Regions from separate parts of the Acetobacter senegalensis genome, predicted to be linked through region 3. Evidence: riboswitches for the same ligand, from Rfam matches in the RefSeq annotation. Region 3 holds a riboswitch; each other region holds the start of a gene.
What was found. A riboswitch is a leader RNA that binds a small molecule or an ion and turns the genes downstream of it on or off. The one in region 3 is predicted to bind cobalamin.

Region 1 (3,284 bases), 460 kb from region 3:
CCCACCGCGCGGAAAATCCGGCGGCCACATATCCCATCAATATCAATGATGCACGAATGCTACCATGATCCCCTTTGGGGACACCATACTCGCCACTTATCGGAAGGGAGAGGATGAATCGGCATTGTTCTTTTGTGAGATCTTTTGCGCCCAGATAGGGTCTGGCGGCCCCGCTTTGAACGGGGAAATCCATGACATTACTCACGGCCTGTCTCCTATTAGTTCGAATTCTTTAAACAATCATACGTCTAGCCTGTGTCCACTTGCTGGCGGCAAACTTCGTCTAACGGAACAACGGAAATTCAGGACAACGAGATCATGACATCAATAGTCCGGTGCTATGTGCGACAATACATGCTCATCGCGGCTTTTTGCGCCCCGATCAGGTTCTGGACCGCAATATAGGCTTGCGCGTAATGTTTCCCTGATGCGTCTGCTGATATATCGGGAAGTGCCATTATCATCTCCATCGCCGCGTCCAGAAGCGGCCTGAAATGTGCTTCCAGATAGTTGCCGCGTTCGTGATACGTGATTGGTAAATCGGCCACCATCATTTGAAACAGTTCATAACCATTCTGCTGCAATTGTTCTTCTTCTGGCAAAGACACATCACTTCCCAAAAGGGAAACCACACAGGTTCGATCCGGTGCCAGAAGAAGGATCTTCTCAAGCAAAGGATGAAGAACATGAGAAGACCGCGCGATAATAGGCAATCTCATGGGTCGGCCTCTTCTGCGCTCTTTGGCATCTGACCACACCGCCTGAGCAAATCGCGAAGTTGTTTGATAACCGGGAAGACTTCCTGATTGTGATCTCCGCCGAGGTCTTTCCAGGCGGCCTGTTCCAACTCGACAATCTCGCGATCTTCAGAGAAGACGCGCTCCGTGAATGCGACCACTATTGGCCAGGCAATATCCAGTAAAAAAGGCACTTTCAGTCGTTTGATCGACAACAGACCGAAGACACGGTTGGTCAGCTCCTCACGGTCCTGCGGGAGATACGAGATCCACAGTTCCATCACGGGATCCTCAATCCCTTGCGTTTCAATACGCAGGCTCTGATAGGGATATTGTGTCCTGATGGTCATGACGTCCCGATAGGCAAAATCCCGACCGTCACGGCGTCTCTGGCCGTAAATCAGCGCCTCACTCAAAGGCTGCTTGCCGCCCGTTCGTGCAAACGTGTAACGGGCCTCAACAAAATCATCTCCGTGATCCATTCCCAGAAACCGTGGCTTCATTTTGCCGACAAGTCGGCTGTGCAGAACCTGGTGATTCATATCCATCAGGTTTTCATGCATGAAACTGTAATGACAGTTCACCACCTGGCCGAAGCGCCGCGTGCGGTAACTTCTGTCTCTCACCCTTGGAAAGTCAGGGAATGGGGTTTTGTCCGCAAGAGACTGATCCCCCATAAAAACAAAAATGAGCCCATCTTTTTCTCGACAGGCCCAAGTCCTGAGACGCAGACATTGCGCTTCGGCAGAAACATTGGGCGAAACACATTGTCCGTCTCGGTTATATTTCAAACCATGAGCGATACAGCTTAGAAGATCACCATGGGCCTCTCCTTTTGCGAGCAGAACCTGCCGATGGGCGCACAGGCCATCCAGAGCGTAAGGCACACCGCTTCTGGGACGCACGACGACGATATGCCGTCCTGCAAACCGGACATCGATTGCCTTTTCCCGTCCCAATTCACGGGACCAAGCGACAGGATACCAGAAGTCCGGATTGGTTCTGACTCGTCTTAAATCGATCTGTGCCGCGCACACTGAATGGTCTGAAATTTGGTGAAGCTCGTTTTCCATTGCCTCGGCATTTCAACTGGCTCAGCGCAAAGCGAAACGAAGCAACACCCCGACATAGAGCGTCATACCGTCTCTCACAGTTTCTCTGAGCAAGTGTACCCGTTACCAATACCGGACAGAATGGGTCATTGTCCGGTGACTGAATCTCAAGTGTCTAACGGATCAATGCTGTCTGCAGCACAAAAGCGTCATTCGTATATCGGCCAGAAATGATGGGGGAAAAACCCTGGCCTGAAAAGAGTCCATCGCCTGATTCATCAGGAACGACCGAGGCATGAGGCAGACAGGCATATATTCTCTCCTCCCTTCGGTCATCCCGCCCGATGGTTGGTGGCTGAGCAATGGCAGGTCTCCTGGCTCACGGATCATGGCCAACTGGTTCCAACCTTCCCGTCCCCTATGGGAACAGTGGTCCACGTTCAGAGCGAACGAACCAGCGGCATACCGCCTACAGTTGCGGGAGCAGCCTCCGACTTTGCGCCTGGACGGTCGTCTGACCAGTGCGTGACGGAGTTCCCTATTAACCCGCTTGCGCGGGACCATTGAAGCGTTTGCCTCTGTAACATGCCGCCAAACGCATCCAGCGTGCAAGCTGGAACATCATGGATGGGGCAGAAGGCAGATATCAGTTTTTCGCATGTAGAACGTCCGTCTAGCTCGCCGACACGCCGGAAAACAAGCGCCACATTGATAGTGTCTCTGGCTTTATCTCCTCCGGGTAAAACTTTGCTTCCATCAACCCATGAACGATATTTATGTTTTTATGAAATCAAATCATTTTTGTTCACTGTATCATTCGGGCATAAAGCAGACACCGCTCTTACCAGCGCACATGACGATGACCACGACCTGAGAGAACTGGAAACAAAAATTGGGACCCCCTCGAATTCCCATAAATAAAAATCTGGTTTTTCGTGGTAAAAGGGATGAAGAACCATAATGATTAAGGACTTTACATTCAGTATCAATCGACTTCGCTTTGATGAGAACTATCATCCATCCGATAAGACGCGCCTCACGACCAATTTCGCCAATCTGGCGAGAGGGGAAAGCCGTCAGGAAAACCTGCGTAATGTCCTGCTGATGATTGACAATCGTTTCAATGATCTGGCCCATTGGGATAACCCCAATAGGGATCGCTATTCCGTCGAGCTTGAAATCATTTCCGTCGACATGGATATCGATTTTTCTGGCAAAAGCGACAGCTTTCCGCTGATCGAAGTTCTGAACACGACGATTGTCGATAAAAAAGCCAACAAGCGCATAGAAGGTCTCGCAGGGAACAGTTTTTCCTCGTATGTGCGGGACTATGACTTCAGCGTGTTGCTACCGAAATATAACAAAGATAAGACAGAATTTAACGTTCTTGATAATTACGGGAACTTGCATGGAAATCTTTTTAAGAGCGTTGTGAATTCCACGGCATACAAAAATAATTTCAGGAAATCCCCTGTCATATGCCTTAGTGTCTCAA
Region 2 (3,284 bases), 460 kb from region 3:
GCCGTGGCCACCGTATCGACGCCGGTTGCGACGAGCATGCGGGTGCGTCGGATATCGTAGAATGCCAGTGTCGTCGTGAAGCGGCCATCCCACGCATTCGCCTTGATGCCGATCTCACCCTGCCTTGAATGGCTCAGACGCGTGAACTGGCCACGGTTGGCGAGGAACAGATTGGAGCCCGGCGGGTCTTCTCCTGTTGTATAGACCCCATACACGCTCACATTTTTGGTGATATCGAATACGGGACCGATACGGAAATTGTCGGGATTGTAGTGTCCCTTGAAGCTGGTGGCGGCGCTGTAACTGCCATCCTGATTGTAATTCTGCCGGTTCAGCGAAAGCCAGTCGTACCGAAATTCCCCGACAAGCCGCAGATCGTCGCGAATGGTCAGCACGTCTTCCATGAACAGCCCGGCCTGCACCATGGTCGTGGGGGATTTCTTGTAGGGATATTCCCCGGCGAAGTCTCCCAGTCCTGTCTGTTCAGGACTGGCGAGAGAAACGCTGTCGGCATAATCCGCGTTGGGAAAACCACGGTTGCGGATAAAGCGAAGATAGTAGGCATCGCCGCCGAGAATGAAGCGGTTCTTCATGCCAAAAATTGTGGAATCGAACCGGGCGTAGAGACTGTCGCCGACCTGATGCTGGTTCTGGAAAACGTAGAATCTGTCGCGTCCGATGCGGCCCGGTGCAATCGTGTTTCCACTTGCGTCTGTGCTGCCGGCAGAACTGATATAACTGAGGCTTTCGGCGTTGTTCCACAGACGTTTCGAATAGATGAAGTAGCTGCTGTTATGGATCAGGATGTTTGGTGTGGCCTGCCATTCCAGATGAAGCGTTGGCGTGGCGTTCACCGAACTCGCCTGTGCATTACGCACATTATAATAACGCCATATCGAGACTTTGGTAATGCCAAGCCCTTGTGAGGAACTGAGCAGACCGCCCACACGTCCCCCTGTCTGCGACAGATTGACCAGCGGTGTGCCGTAATAGGTGGAGAGGCGATCGGTCAGATAATCCATGCTCAGCCGAGCAGTGAATTTGTCCGTCGGCTTCCACAGAAGGGTTGTCGTGAAATCGTTCGAGTGAGGGTCAGCCCCTTTCACATAGCCATCTGAAGATGTACGACTGAAATCCGTGCGCAGAGCCAGTGTTTTAGTGATTGGCACTGAACCACCGATCCCGGCATTCCATGTATTAAAGCTGCCGTAGGACAGCAGGGCATTTGCATGCGGTGCATCGAAGGCGGGGTCACGGGTTCGCACATCTTCCGTACCGCCAACCGCACCCTGCCCATAAAGAACGGAGGATGGCCCCTTCAGGATCTGCACGCTTTCCAGATTGAAGCTGTTCTGAGGGCGGTTCACCATTGTGGTGGGACCGAAATAGATCCCGTCCCGCAGCACGAGGATCTGATTGCCGCTGAAGCCTCGCATCAGGAGCTGCGCAGGGCTTCCGGGCGAACCGCCAGATGTCACGCCGGGCGCGCTGTCTGCAGCGTCCTCGGCCTGGGCATAGCCACGCTGCATCATCAGGTCATGTGAAACGACATTGATGGTGGCGGGAGAATGCTGAATGGACAGACCCAGCTTGCCAGCGATGGCCGGAGCTGTCTTGAGCGTCGGGGTCTTGCCATAAGACGTTATCTCTTCGGGCGCGCCATTCCAGAGAGTGGACGGTTTCTTAAAGGGCTGTGCTTTTGCCTTCTTGGTTTGGACTGTTGCGGCACAAACAGACGAAACACAGCCAACACTGATAACTAATAGGCCAAAGACGCGGGGTACGGCACGCACGACAATTGCTCCGACAGGGCGTCACCGCGGTGGAAACGACCGAGCATCGTTTCGCCCCCGACACACCCCGTTCGGCAGCTCCGTCCGTGACTTTCACGCTATGGCAGGTCTCCTGGCTTGCTGGTCATCGGCAGGTTGGAGCCTTCCCGTCATCAATCGAAGATAACAGTGGCGTTTGTTCCGACAGCCTCACAGCATACAGTTGCGGGGGCAGCACCGGTATTGCACCGGTTTCCCTCTTAGCCTTCCATGTGGCAAACACACGGAAAGAACCATGGCTGGTTGTCTCTAGACAGGAAACAGCGGGTTCTTGTCAACAGAAACAACCTGTTTCCAGTTCTCGATTGTGAAAAGCAGTCTATGAATTCAGGTTCTGACACGAGAGGAAAAAGAATGGGTTTGTAACGGTTTTGTGCCGGTCAGGAAGTGATTATGCCACTCCTGCTTCGAAAGCGGGAAGGCTGCTTCCTACCTAAACTTGGTCGCGGGAAATCACGCTAGCTGTGTCCGCTATGCAGAAACGGCATCCAGCAATTTTATGCCCAGAATGTCGGCAGAAGCTGACATAGCCCTGGATGCATGAACTTTATGCTTTATGAGGGTAGGGGCCTTTATTTCAGTAGGAGGTCATGCGTGTGCCGAAAAAAGTTCATTAAAACAGCCTATTAATCTTGCTTTGCTCTCAACTTGCGGTTGCCGCAAGCTGAGAACCAATCCTGTCCCCGCACCATCTGAATTTGCGATGCGAACGCATCATGAACACCAGTCCGGAAACGGGCGGGGTTTTCGTTTGTTCGCTGCCCGACGCAACCGTCATGATGCCGACGAGATTGCCACGCACATTGATCTGTAGTTCCAGCTCTTCGCGCCGCATATTCGTCCGGTTGTCGCAGGTGCCCTCGTTGCTTGCCGTCGAGCAGCCGAGTAAGGTGCGGGAGATCATGGAGTACCCTCGCATCCATTCCATGGCGGATTGTCGTTGCCTCGAAAACGAAGCATATTTTCCTGCAAGAATTTAATGAGGTCAGACATGACTGTTCTGCGGCTGAACCACATTACTTTGGCAGTCAGAAGATGGTTGCTTGCTTCGGGACGGTTTGTCTCACACTCTGATCGACCACGGTAGACTGGCAGGCAATGCAGGAGGGCGAATGGGAGGAAACCATGCAAAATCTCAAAGGAAGGCCGAGCTTGCCAGTGCATGCTGCGCCAAAAGTGCCGTCGCTGAAGATGGTCTCGCATCCTTTTGGTCTTTGATGTGACGGAACATATAACTATGGTAAACCCGACATAGGCACCTTGGATGGGCTGATACCAAACTCTCTTTTGAAGAGTTTTGCAAAGTGCGAGCTGTTTGAATATCCAACCTGTAAAGCGACGTCTGTTACGCTTGTGGTTTGGCGCATAAGTAAAGATTTAGCCCTATCCATGCGAATTTTTTGTAAAAACCCATAGGGACCGTTCTGATAGTATTTTTGAAATCCGTCTTTT
Region 3 (3,284 bases):
ATCGTAGCTCAGCTCAGAATCAAAATCGATCATAAAGGCCGCAGCCTGAACATGCAGATGAGAAAAAGGCGTGGTGCGTACACCCACTTCTCCACTAACGGCAGATGTCATGAGGGGAACGTGGACTGATCCTTTTGTAAATTCGTCCGACGCATAAGAGCCTGAAACAGACCGGAAATCGTTGGAGTGAAACCCACGTCCTCCGCTCAGGTAGAATTCTGTTTTTTTCCAAGGCCCAAAGACAAGGCTACCTTTGGGCTGAAACAGCCACTGGTGTTTTCGGGTCAGACTATTATCGACAAGGTTGTTATCCGTGCCTCCCTGATAGTCTTCCCGAAGACCCACCACTGTTCGCAGCCACGGCAGCCAGTGCGTGGTGTTTTGCACAAACAGTCCCACCGCACCGAGATTAATGGTGTCCGCGTTACACAGATAGGGAACTGTGGCCTCAAGACTAGATGGGCAGTTTGGCAACGTAATGCGCTGGTGTGTGTGACGACGATCCACATACAGAAAATCATATCGCCCCTGCACACCTACCCGTGTTTCTGTTTGGATCAGGCCGACGTGATCCTGACGGGAATAGACGCTGCTCCCCCCAACAGTTGTACGTGTTTCATCTTGCTGTTGCTGATCTCCATTGACTGGATCATCCAGATAATGGGTAAAATTGTTCCACAATGTCAGCCGATCATGCACAGCAAAAGCGCTGGTCACCCATTTCCAGTTATCCCGTGCAAGATGATAATGAGCAGAAAGGCTATAACGCTCGGAAAAACCTCCATCCGTGGGGTCTAAAGAGCCATAGCGCCCAATCAATCCTTCCCGATATGCATCAAGTGGCTGATCATTGGTTGCTCGCCATTGGCCGCGGTAGAACATGGCGGTAAGATCAAAACCATTCTTGGTGCTTCCGTAGGTATACCGTGAAAGAGCACGCATGCTGCGGGCATTATCTGGATACCTCCATGGACCATCAGAATGGGAAAGGGTGAAGGCATTGACCCACCGGCCGGTATTGGAAAAATGGGTTGTACCACCGATATAGGCACGATAATCACCCAGAGTTCCCGCGCTCAGACTGATCTGCCGGGGAATGTCATCCGCCAGTTTCATATGATCGGAGCCAGCAACCCCAAAATCTCCAATATCGGCGTGAAATGGCCCTTTTGTATAATCGACGCCTGCCAGCACCTCTGGGATAAGAAAATTGAGATCTGTATAACCTTGACCATGAGCATTGCTGACACCGTTAACTGGCATGTCATCAACAAATGTTGCGAGGTCTGTACCATGATCCAGATTAAAGCCCCGTAACAGGAACTGGTTCGCCTTTCCTTCACCGGAATGGGAGGTCACCACCAGTCCGGGAACGGCTTCCAGAATTTGACCGACACGATACACAGGCCGAAGTTGGATTTCGCGTGCAGTCAGGGAGCCTTCACTCGCCGTGCCAGCCCGCCCCAACAGATCATGCCGGGAGGCCGTTACCTGAATTGTTTCAGAGGCGCCGTCTGTGGAGGTGACCTTCCTGACATCCTGTGCAGTAGACGGACGGTGGGGCGCGCCTGTTGGGTTAGGACGGTCTTTTTTTGTGGCGGGGGCAACCTGTTCAGCTCTTTTCTTTGGCTCTACCGACGGTGATAACCCCGCTGCCAATGCGTGCCCGAAGAATGGAGTAAGACCAGCAAAGAAAATGACTGTGGGAAAGAAAGATAACTTGTAACGGACGGTACAATTTGTATGAACAAAGAAAAATGGGAGATGAAGACAAACGGTCATGATGGTCCTGCGGCACGGCAGAGGCCTGACGGTCTTCCAAAGCGTAAGTACGTATCATGCGTGTATGATGGAACGTTTCTGATCAATTTGACCCAAGAAGAAGGCCAACACAGATTTTCGATAGCAGAGCCAGCGAATAGAAGACCAAACGCGCAGGAAAGAGCAGACGCAGAAGAGCGGGCCATTAGCCATTATAAAAATGGGGAAGAGAAAACGCTGATGTGAATCAGCGCAATGCGGTGCTCTGGCGCATCTGGATATGGAAATATCTGTGTGTGTGCGGCAAAAGAATGAACGGAGTTAAGGTTTCCATCGTTTGTCTTTCTGGAAAACGGCCATCCCCGACCGGTATCCGGGCTTATCACGACGATGGCAGGTCTCCTGACTCGCGGATCACGGAGTTCTGCTTAGCCTTCCCAGTCCAAACGAACCAGTGACCTGTTTCTGCAAGGAAACATAACAAACAGACTCTCACCGCCAACAGTTGCGGGGGCAGTTGCTGACTGACTTCCGGACATCATGTCCAGCCGAAGCATACAGCATTCCCTTTTCATCCGTTTGCACGGAACCATCGACTATGCGCCCTTTATAAGCGTGGAATTACGATGATTTCAATACAGACACGCACGGAAACAAGGATATTCCGCCCGTATTTGAGATTGTCGGCTTGTACCAGAACGTGTCAGACAGATGTTGTCAGTTCCCCCTATACGGTCAGGCAGTAGGGGCGGTTACTCAAGCTCTATGATCGTTTCTACCCCATCATGCCAATAATGACGCCAACTACATCAACCATACCGTTTTTCGTAACTGATGAAGGGCTTTTATTGTTCTGGGATTTTACGGCGAAGAAGATAGATATCCATGATCCAGCCATGGTGCGCACGTGCCTGAGCACGAGTGGTAATGATCTCCGGTCCAATTTCCGACAAAGCGCCAGAAAGCAAAATCTGTTCTGGCATACCAACATACGCACCCCAATAGATAATGACATCTTGTGAGGGGATATGCTGGAAAGAACACTCTCCATCCAGCATGACAATGAGCGTATTGCTTCCTTCAGGCCAGCCATGATCGCGTAACTGACGCCCGGTTGTGACAGTAAACGGTGCGCCTATATCATTAAGGGCGATCGTATGGGCTGCAGCCAGCATATTAAGAGACATGATTCCCGGAATGCTGCGTATTCTTGGAGCGGGCTGAAGCCTGGAGGCAATGCGCAGGGTACTGTCATAAAGAGAAGGGTCTCCCCATACCAGCAAAGCGACTGTACCGCCTTGGGGTAAATTAACCTCTATGGTTTCCTGCCATACGCGGGCAATCGCATCATGCCATTGCAGCACGCCATGACGATAATTCGGATCAGCAACATCACGACGCGGCATCTCGAACTCTACGATACGGCAGGCCGAATTGGTCAGAGCCTGCTCACAAATTGTATGTCGCAGATCGGCCAGATCCGCCTTGTTCGGACCTTTGCGGGGAATAAGAATGAGATCGGC

Region 1: it holds a riboswitch for cobalamin, as region 3 does, so the genes downstream of both, ASN_RS14445 (Rieske 2Fe-2S domain-containing protein) here and ASN_RS16415 (TonB-dependent receptor) in region 3, are expected to answer to the same signal.
Region 2: it holds a riboswitch for cobalamin, as region 3 does, so the genes downstream of both, ASN_RS14470 (TonB-dependent receptor) here and ASN_RS16415 (TonB-dependent receptor) in region 3, are expected to answer to the same signal.

What each region holds. Positions count from the first base shown of each region.
Region 1 is NZ_LN606600.1:3,104,019-3,107,302, reverse strand. Features, by position in the region: gene ASN_RS14450 (hypothetical protein) at 339-632, opposite strand; gene ASN_RS14445 (Rieske 2Fe-2S domain-containing protein) at 716-1,810, opposite strand; cobalamin riboswitch at 2,137-2,369, opposite strand; gene ASN_RS14435 (DUF1852 domain-containing protein) at 2,750-3,284, shown strand, end outside.
Region 2 is NZ_LN606600.1:3,109,910-3,113,193, forward strand. Features, by position in the region: gene ASN_RS14470 (TonB-dependent receptor) at 1-1,793, opposite strand, end outside; cobalamin riboswitch at 1,879-2,085, opposite strand; partial or broken gene ASN_RS14475 (hypothetical protein) at 2,459-2,646, opposite strand; gene ASN_RS14480 (helix-turn-helix transcriptional regulator) at 3,068-3,284, opposite strand, start outside.
Region 3 is NZ_LN606600.1:3,566,729-3,570,012, forward strand. Features, by position in the region: gene ASN_RS16415 (TonB-dependent receptor) at 1-1,659, opposite strand, end outside; gene ASN_RS20010 (hypothetical protein) at 1,744-2,007, shown strand; cobalamin riboswitch at 2,137-2,370, opposite strand; gene cobF (precorrin-6A synthase (deacetylating)) at 2,607-3,284, opposite strand, start outside.